DNA from 2 places in the Senegalimassilia faecalis genome. Region 2 is predicted to be linked to the other one. Evidence: riboswitches for the same ligand, from Rfam matches in the RefSeq annotation. Region 2 holds a riboswitch; the other holds the start of a gene.
The links. Region 2 has a riboswitch for FMN ahead of ribD (bifunctional diaminohydroxyphosphoribosylaminopyrimidine deaminase/5-amino-6-(5-phosphoribosylamino)uracil reductase RibD). Riboswitches for the same ligand answer to the same signal wherever they lie in the genome.

Region 1 (3,488 bases), 1.6 Mb from region 2:
GCCGCGCTTGCGCTGGCGCTTGGCCTCGGCGGCATCGTACGTGAACGACACGTCGCAAAACTCGATGAGCGGCGTGCCGGTGCCAGCGCTGACGGCCCCGGCGTCGCCCGACGCAGCAGCAGATACCAGCTTGCCGGCCACATCGCTGCAAGTGGGGAAGAGGTCGCCGTTGTCGTTTTCGCTGCCCGTCTGCGAGCCCGTGGCGTCTATGCCTGCGGAAGCGGAAAAGCTCGCAGGCGTTCGCGTCGCAGCTTCTTGGGTGGGCAAGGCGTTGCTGCCGTTGCCGCTTGCGCCTTCCGCTTGCGAACTCCCGGCACCTTCTTGCGGGTCTTCCGCCGCAGCAACCGGCTGGGCTGCGGGGGCGGAAGCGCCATTCGCCGCAGCAGTGACCTGTGCGCCCGCGCCCGCTAGCGCCAGCACGCGCTGAGCCAGCTCGTCGGCATTCACCGTCGGTGCCACGTTCACGCCCGCGCGGCGCGCGTCAAGCGAAAGCCGCGCCGCGAACGGCACGTCCAGGTTCAAATGATCAAGCGCATCGGCCTGCAAAAGCACTTCGTCGGGCGTGCCCTCAAGCGCCACGTGCCCGCGCTCCATCACGATGACGCGGTCGGCCTGCGCCGCCTCTTCCATGAAGTGCGTGATCATGACGATGGTCATGCCGCGCTCATGCAGCTCGTGGCATACGCGCATCAGGCCCGCGCGCCCGCGCGGGTCCAGCATAGCCGACGCCTCGTCAAGCACCAGCACCGACGGATTCATGGCCAGCACGCCGGCAATGGCCACGCGCTGCTTCTGTCCGCCGGACAGCGCGTGCGTCTCGTGGCGCTCAAAGCCGGAAAGCCCCACGTCCTCAAGCGCCTGCGTCACGCGTTCGCGCAGCTCAGGCGTGGGGATACCCAGGTTTTCGGGGCCGAAGGCCACGTCGTCTTCCACCAGCGACGCCACCAGCTGATCGTCGGGGTTTTGAAACACCATGCCGCACGTTTTGCGCACCGCATACGTGCACTCGGCGTCGGCGGTATCCATGCCGTCTACCATCACACGCCCTTCGTCGGGCACCAGCAGCGCGTTCAGGTGCTTCGCTAGCGTCGACTTGCCCGATCCGTTGCCGCCCAGGATGCACAAAAACTCGCCGGTTTCCACGTGCGCGCTCACGCCGTCAAGCGCGAAATGCACGCCATCATACGTGAAGCGAACGTTGTCGATATCAATCATTTCGGCAGGTCACCGAATCCTTTCGTGCTGCGGGAAGTAGGGCGCGGCGGGCACGCAAAGCCTTAGCGGCCCTTCACCTGGTCTTTCTTCGGGGTGATCAAGTTGGAGATGGCCTTGTACACCACTAGTGTCAGCGCGGAGTTCAGCACGGTCTTAATAAGGTTGAACGGCACCACGGCGGGAAGCATCAGCGGCATGATGGCGTCGGCGCTGCCGTACCAGAACCACACGCCGATGGTCAGGTTCGTCAGCACGGCGCCCGCGGTGGCAATGACGCAGCCCACCAGCAGGCCCGCGATTGCGCCGGCGAACGTGTGCTTGCGCGCGTAGATGGCGGCGGCGGGCACCACGAAGAACAGCGTGGCGCAGATGTTCATCAGGCTGCCCACCCATTCGCCCAAGATCAGGCCGTGGATGACGGCGGCCACGGCGCCCACGGCAAAGCCGGCGCCCGGCCCGAACGCGAAGCCGCACACCATGGCGGGCATGAGCGAGGGGTCGTACGTCAGAAACGGCGCGGCGGGCAGGATGGGAATTTGCACGAACGAGAACAGCGCGGCGATGGCGCACATCAGCGCCATGGTAACCAGCTGGCGAGTTGACCAGCGGTTCGTGTTCTTGATTGCTCCGGCGGTGGTTACCTGCGACATGGTGAAGCCTCTTTTCTGCGAAGCGCGTCCTGGCGGGGATGCCCTTTGCTTCGCGGAAAAGAACAAGCCCGTATGAATTCCTTCCATACGGGCTTGTATTCGCTCAACGTGAAATCGCCGCGGCCGCCGGCCGCGCGATGCGCATCGCGAACTCTGCCTCTTCCATCCGGACTGTCACCGTTGGTCCCGGATTCGCACCGGGTCAGCCTTGCGTGTACAGCTGCCTGCAACGCACAGGGTCGCGGACTTCCAGCCCGCCGCTTGCATGCCGCAAACAGGCGCTTCTGGTTACCGCCAGTGAGGATTTGCGCCTCGCCCTGAAACAGAATTCATTGGCGCTAGTGTAGTACGCCCCACAAACAAGCGCAACCGTCCAATCGGCAGATTTCGCAAATGAATTCCCGCGAACCATAGGAAATGCCGTTCGCCCGCTTGGCTGGCTAACCGCTAGGGTCGCTACGTTGTCCGTTGCTTTTCGGTTGTTGGTCGTCCGCGGTGTGCCTCTGGCTGCCGCTCGCCTTGCCGGTCGCTAGCAGCTTGCCGCCCGCTATCTCCCGCCCGGCTAGTTGCCGCCCCTACTTGCCTCTCTTCCGCCTTGCCGGCTATCGATGGCTCGCCGCTCGCCGTTTCTCGCCCGGTTGCGGCACGATTTCGAACTTTCCGAGCCTTCGGTTGCTAAAGCGTTCCGTTTTGGCACGAAACGGAACTTTCCGAATCTCTTGCAACTTCGCTAGATTCGGAAAGTTCGAAATCGTGCCCCACGTGGCCCTCTGCGGCGAATTCGCAATGTGGCAACATTCGGAAAGTTCGAAATCGTGCCAAAAAATCGCCGCGAAATGTACGAAGGCTCGGAAAGTCCCAAAACGTGCCACGCGTCTAAAACGCGCTCCTCTCGCCACGCTTATGACCTGGGGTTTGTGTCTAACTCGGAAAGTAAGATGCCAAAAATGTGTCTAAAACGGAAAGAAATCAACCGAAAACGCGTCTAGCGCCGAAACATTGCGCTGCAGTCAGGACCCCCTCAGCACTCGATGGCGGATGGGTGCCGGCATGTGTCCGCCTTGTGGACGCTGGCGCGCAAGGAAAAATTCACTCTTGCGCGTTGGGCGGTTCGCGCTATAATGAACGGGCTGTTAACAAGCGGGGGCATGTGCCTCCCACCTAGTTCGGCGCTTTTAAGCTGCTGATGGGTTCTATGAATACCGAACTCGGATAGTTCATACTGCCCGCACGCTTTTAAGCTGTGGGTTTTTTTATGCCATGCAATCGCATGCAAGGAAGGAAGGTGAGTGCGATAGCTGCTCAGGAGCCTAGGCTCAACGAACAGATCACGGTGCGCGAGTGCCGCCTGATCGGGTTCGACGGTACGCAATTGGGTATCTACCCGGTTGCCCAGGCGCAGCGCGTTGCTGACGACCAGGGGCTTGACCTTGTGGAAATCGCCCCGAATGCGGAACCGCCCGTGTGCCGCATCATGGATTACGGCAAGTTCAAGTACGATCAAGCCATCAAGGCGAAGCAGGCTCGCAAGAACCAAAGCAAGATCGAGACCAAGGAAATGAAGTTCCGCCCGAAAATCGACATCGGGGACTACACCACGAAGAAGAAGCACGTGCTTCGCTT
Region 2 (3,488 bases):
GCGACGACGCGTAAGGGGCGCTCATGCTTTCCGAACGATTTTTGACGAACCTGGTCAAGGAGATGACCAAGCGTCATCTCGACCTTCAGCCGACTGACGAGAGATTCTTCCCCAACCCGAAACCGGGCATGAAGTACATGCTGTACCTGCACGTGCCGTTTTGCCAGGTCCTGTGCCCGTACTGCAGCTTCAACCGCTACGTGTTCCACGAGGACATCGCCCGCACGTACTTCAAGAACTTGCGCCGCGAGATGATGATGCTCAAAGAACGCGGCTGGGATTTCGAAACGCTGTACTTCGGCGGCGGCACCCCCACCATCCTGCTTGACGAGCTGTGCGAGACCATCGACTTGGCCCGCGACAACTTCCACATCAAGGAAGTGGGCGTGGAAACGAACCCGAACCACCTGACCGACCCGTGGCTTTCTGAGCTGAAAGGCCGCGTGCAACGCCTGTCCGTGGGCGTGCAAAGCTTCAATAACGACCTGCTCAAGCAGATGGATCGTTACAAGAAGTACGGCAGCGGCGAAGAGATTTTCGAGCGCATTGGGCTTGCGGCGCCATATTTCGACTCCATCAACGTCGACATGATCTTCAACTTCCCGAATCAAACTGAAGACATCCTGTTTGACGACCTGGAGAAGATCGTGGCGTGCGGTGCGCGACAGACCACGTTCAGCCCACTGTACGTTTCCAGCGCCACCACGCGCAAGATGGAGAAGTCGCTTGGCAACATGGATTACAACCGCGAGTACCGCTACTACCAGATTCTTGACGGCGTGCTTACCGGCGGTGACCAGCCGTTTTTCAGCCGCGACACCATCTGGACGTTCAACCGCCTAAACCACGACGGCGGTCACGACACGAACCTGTACGCCGAAGAGCTGCAGGTGGCCTACAACGAATACCCCGGCATCGGCAGCGGCTCGATCACGCACCTCAACGGCGCGCTGTACGTGAACACGTTCAGCCTGCAGGAGTACAACGAGGCCATCGAAGCCGGGCACATGTCCATCATGGGTAAATGCATCATGTCGAAGCGCGATCTGGCGCGCTACTACTTCCTGCTGCACCTGTATCAGCTGCGCCTGGACAAGCAGGACTTCAAGCAGCAGTTCGGCCAGAGCATCGAAACGCTTTTGCCTGCGGAAATGGCGTTTTTCCGCGCGCACCGCGCATTTGAGACCGACAACGCGCAGGAGCTGACGCTCACGTGCATGGGCCGCTACCTGACGCTCATTTTGTATCGCCAGTTCCTGTCGGGCATGAACAACTTGCGCGACCAGGCCCGCGACGCGCTTTCCGGCCCCGAGCACGACCTGCTGTTCGGCGACGAAACGAACTGCAGCGCTTGCTTAGACTAGCGTTCGCAGCAACCGCTTACTGCGAAACGGCACCCGTTTGGGTGCCGTTTTTGTTGCTACCGCATGATGATTGGCAGCAGCGTTTGCGCTGGCGAAACGGTCGATGGTTTCGTTTGCGACGTGTGCGCGCAGCGGGCGATTTGCAAACGCGGGCAAACTTTCTGCTTGCGCAGCCGCGCAGGCAGGCCTATACTGCCTAACCAAGATATCTGTTCAGGGCGAGGTGCAATTCCTCACTGGCGGTAACGCGAAGCGCTCAGGCGCCACCGCGAAGTCCGCAACCCGAGCAGGTTGCGCAAACGCCGTTTCGGCGGCGGGTTGCAACTTGCTTGGCTGATCTGGTGAAAGTCCAGGACCAACGGTTACAGTCCGGATGGAAGAACAGGAGCACGAACGCATGCGGCCGGCAAGCCGCGTGCGCGCCGCGGTTTTCCGCGACTAAACGATGCCCACGGCGCTCACTTCGCCGGCCGGGCACCTCATCGTTGCTTGTTTACGCCCGCAGATTCCCTGCGGGCGTTTTTCATGCCTGGACCTCGCAGGGTGGCTACGAGAGAAAGGGCACGCATGGCAGGCATAACGAAACCTCAACCCCAGAAAGGAAACGAAAGCGCAGCTGGCGAAGCCGTGGCAGCATCCGCTTGCGATGGGCTGACGCAGCAGCCGGGCAACGCATGTGCGCCCGGCAGTGGGCAGAACGCGCACGCGAACGCTGCGGATGCCGACGATGCGCGCGGCAAGCCATCGACGTTCGCGAATAGCGCAGGCGCCGGCTGCGAGCACGACGCCGATGACGTGCGCTTCATGCGCCGCGCTATCGAGCTGGCGTGGCGCGGCGCTGGTTGGACGAGCCCGAACCCGCTGGTAGGCTGCGTCATCGTGCGCGAAGGGCGCGTTATCGGCGAAGGCTGGCACGAGCGCTACGGGCAGGCGCATGCCGAGCGCAACGCGCTGGCCGACTGCCCGCTGCGCAGCGGGCAAGGCGCAAGCGGCCAACCGGCCAACCCCGACGACCCGGCGCACGGATGCGCGCAAGGCGCCACGGCGTATGTGACGCTGGAACCCTGCTGCCATACCGGCAAGCAGCCGCCGTGCACCGAAGCGCTTATCGCAGCGGGCATCGCGCGCGTGGTGGTGGGCAGCCGCGACCCAAACCCGCTCGTAGCCGGCAAAGGCTGCGAAGCGCTGCGCGCCGCCGGCATCCGCGTGGACGCAGACGTGCTGCGCGCTGCGTGCGACGAACTCAACTCCGTGTTCTTCCACTTCATCACGCACAAAACGCCGTACGTGGTGGCAAAATGGGCCATGAGCGCCGACGGTAAAATCGCTTGCGCGTCAGGCGATGCGCGCTGGATCACTGGCCCCGAAGCGCGCGTTGACGTTCACGAACTGCGCCATAGGCTTGCCGCCATCTGCGTAGGCATCGGCACCGTGCTTGCCGACGACCCGCTGCTGACCTGCCGCCGCGACACACCTGGCAGCCAACCCGTGCGCGTGGTGCTTGACTCGCGCCTGCGCATTCCCGAAGACTGCGCGCTGGTTCGCTCGTGCAGCGAGGGCGCCGCTCCGCTTATCGTTGCAACGTGCGCACCCGTAGCCGATGAGGCATCGCCCGAGGCTGCGAAGGCAAAGCGCCTGGCCAGCAGAGGGGTCGAGGTTTTTTCCGTTGCCCCCGACGCTGCCGGACGCGTTTCCGTTTCCCATCTGCTTGCCATGCTGGGAAGCTGCGGCATCGACTCGCTGCTGGTGGAAGGCGGCGCCGGCGTGTTGGCGGCGTTCTTCGAAGCCGGCGCCGTCAACGAGGCCGTGGTGTACGTGGCGCCGAAAGTCATCGGCGGCGCCGGGGCGCCCAGCCCCGTGGCCGGGAAAGGCGCCCCGCGCATGGCCGATGCCGTAGCGCTTGGCCGCGCAACCAGCGACGTGCTCGGCGACGACGTGAAGCTCATGTTCGCACCTGCGGGCGCCGCGCGCGTGGCAAGCCAAACGCGCATCGCGCGCAAAGCCGCCGACGATTGGCACGCGTCTGCCGCGGAAGGAGGCGCACCATGTTCACCGGCATCGTAGAGGAGCTCGGGCGCATCGTGCGCGTGCCCTCGCCCGGCCGCGCGGGCCAGCTGGAAATCG

Region 1: linked by a shared signal. The riboswitch ahead of ET524_RS09105 (ECF transporter S component) and the one ahead of ribD (bifunctional diaminohydroxyphosphoribosylaminopyrimidine deaminase/5-amino-6-(5-phosphoribosylamino)uracil reductase RibD) in region 2 are both predicted to bind FMN.

The regions. Positions count from the first base shown of each region.
Region 1 covers NZ_SDPW01000001.1:2,184,720-2,188,207, reverse strand. The annotation lists gene ET524_RS09110 (energy-coupling factor transporter ATPase) at 1-1,215, opposite strand, end outside; gene ET524_RS09105 (ECF transporter S component) at 1,278-1,865, opposite strand; FMN riboswitch at 2,016-2,194, opposite strand; gene infC (translation initiation factor IF-3) at 3,121-3,488, shown strand, end outside.
Region 2 covers NZ_SDPW01000001.1:622,333-625,820, forward strand. The annotation lists gene ET524_RS02775 (coproporphyrinogen III oxidase family protein) at 24-1,364, shown strand; FMN riboswitch at 1,570-1,753, shown strand; gene ribD (bifunctional diaminohydroxyphosphoribosylaminopyrimidine deaminase/5-amino-6-(5-phosphoribosylamino)uracil reductase RibD) at 1,932-3,428, shown strand; gene ET524_RS02785 (riboflavin synthase) at 3,410-3,488, shown strand, end outside.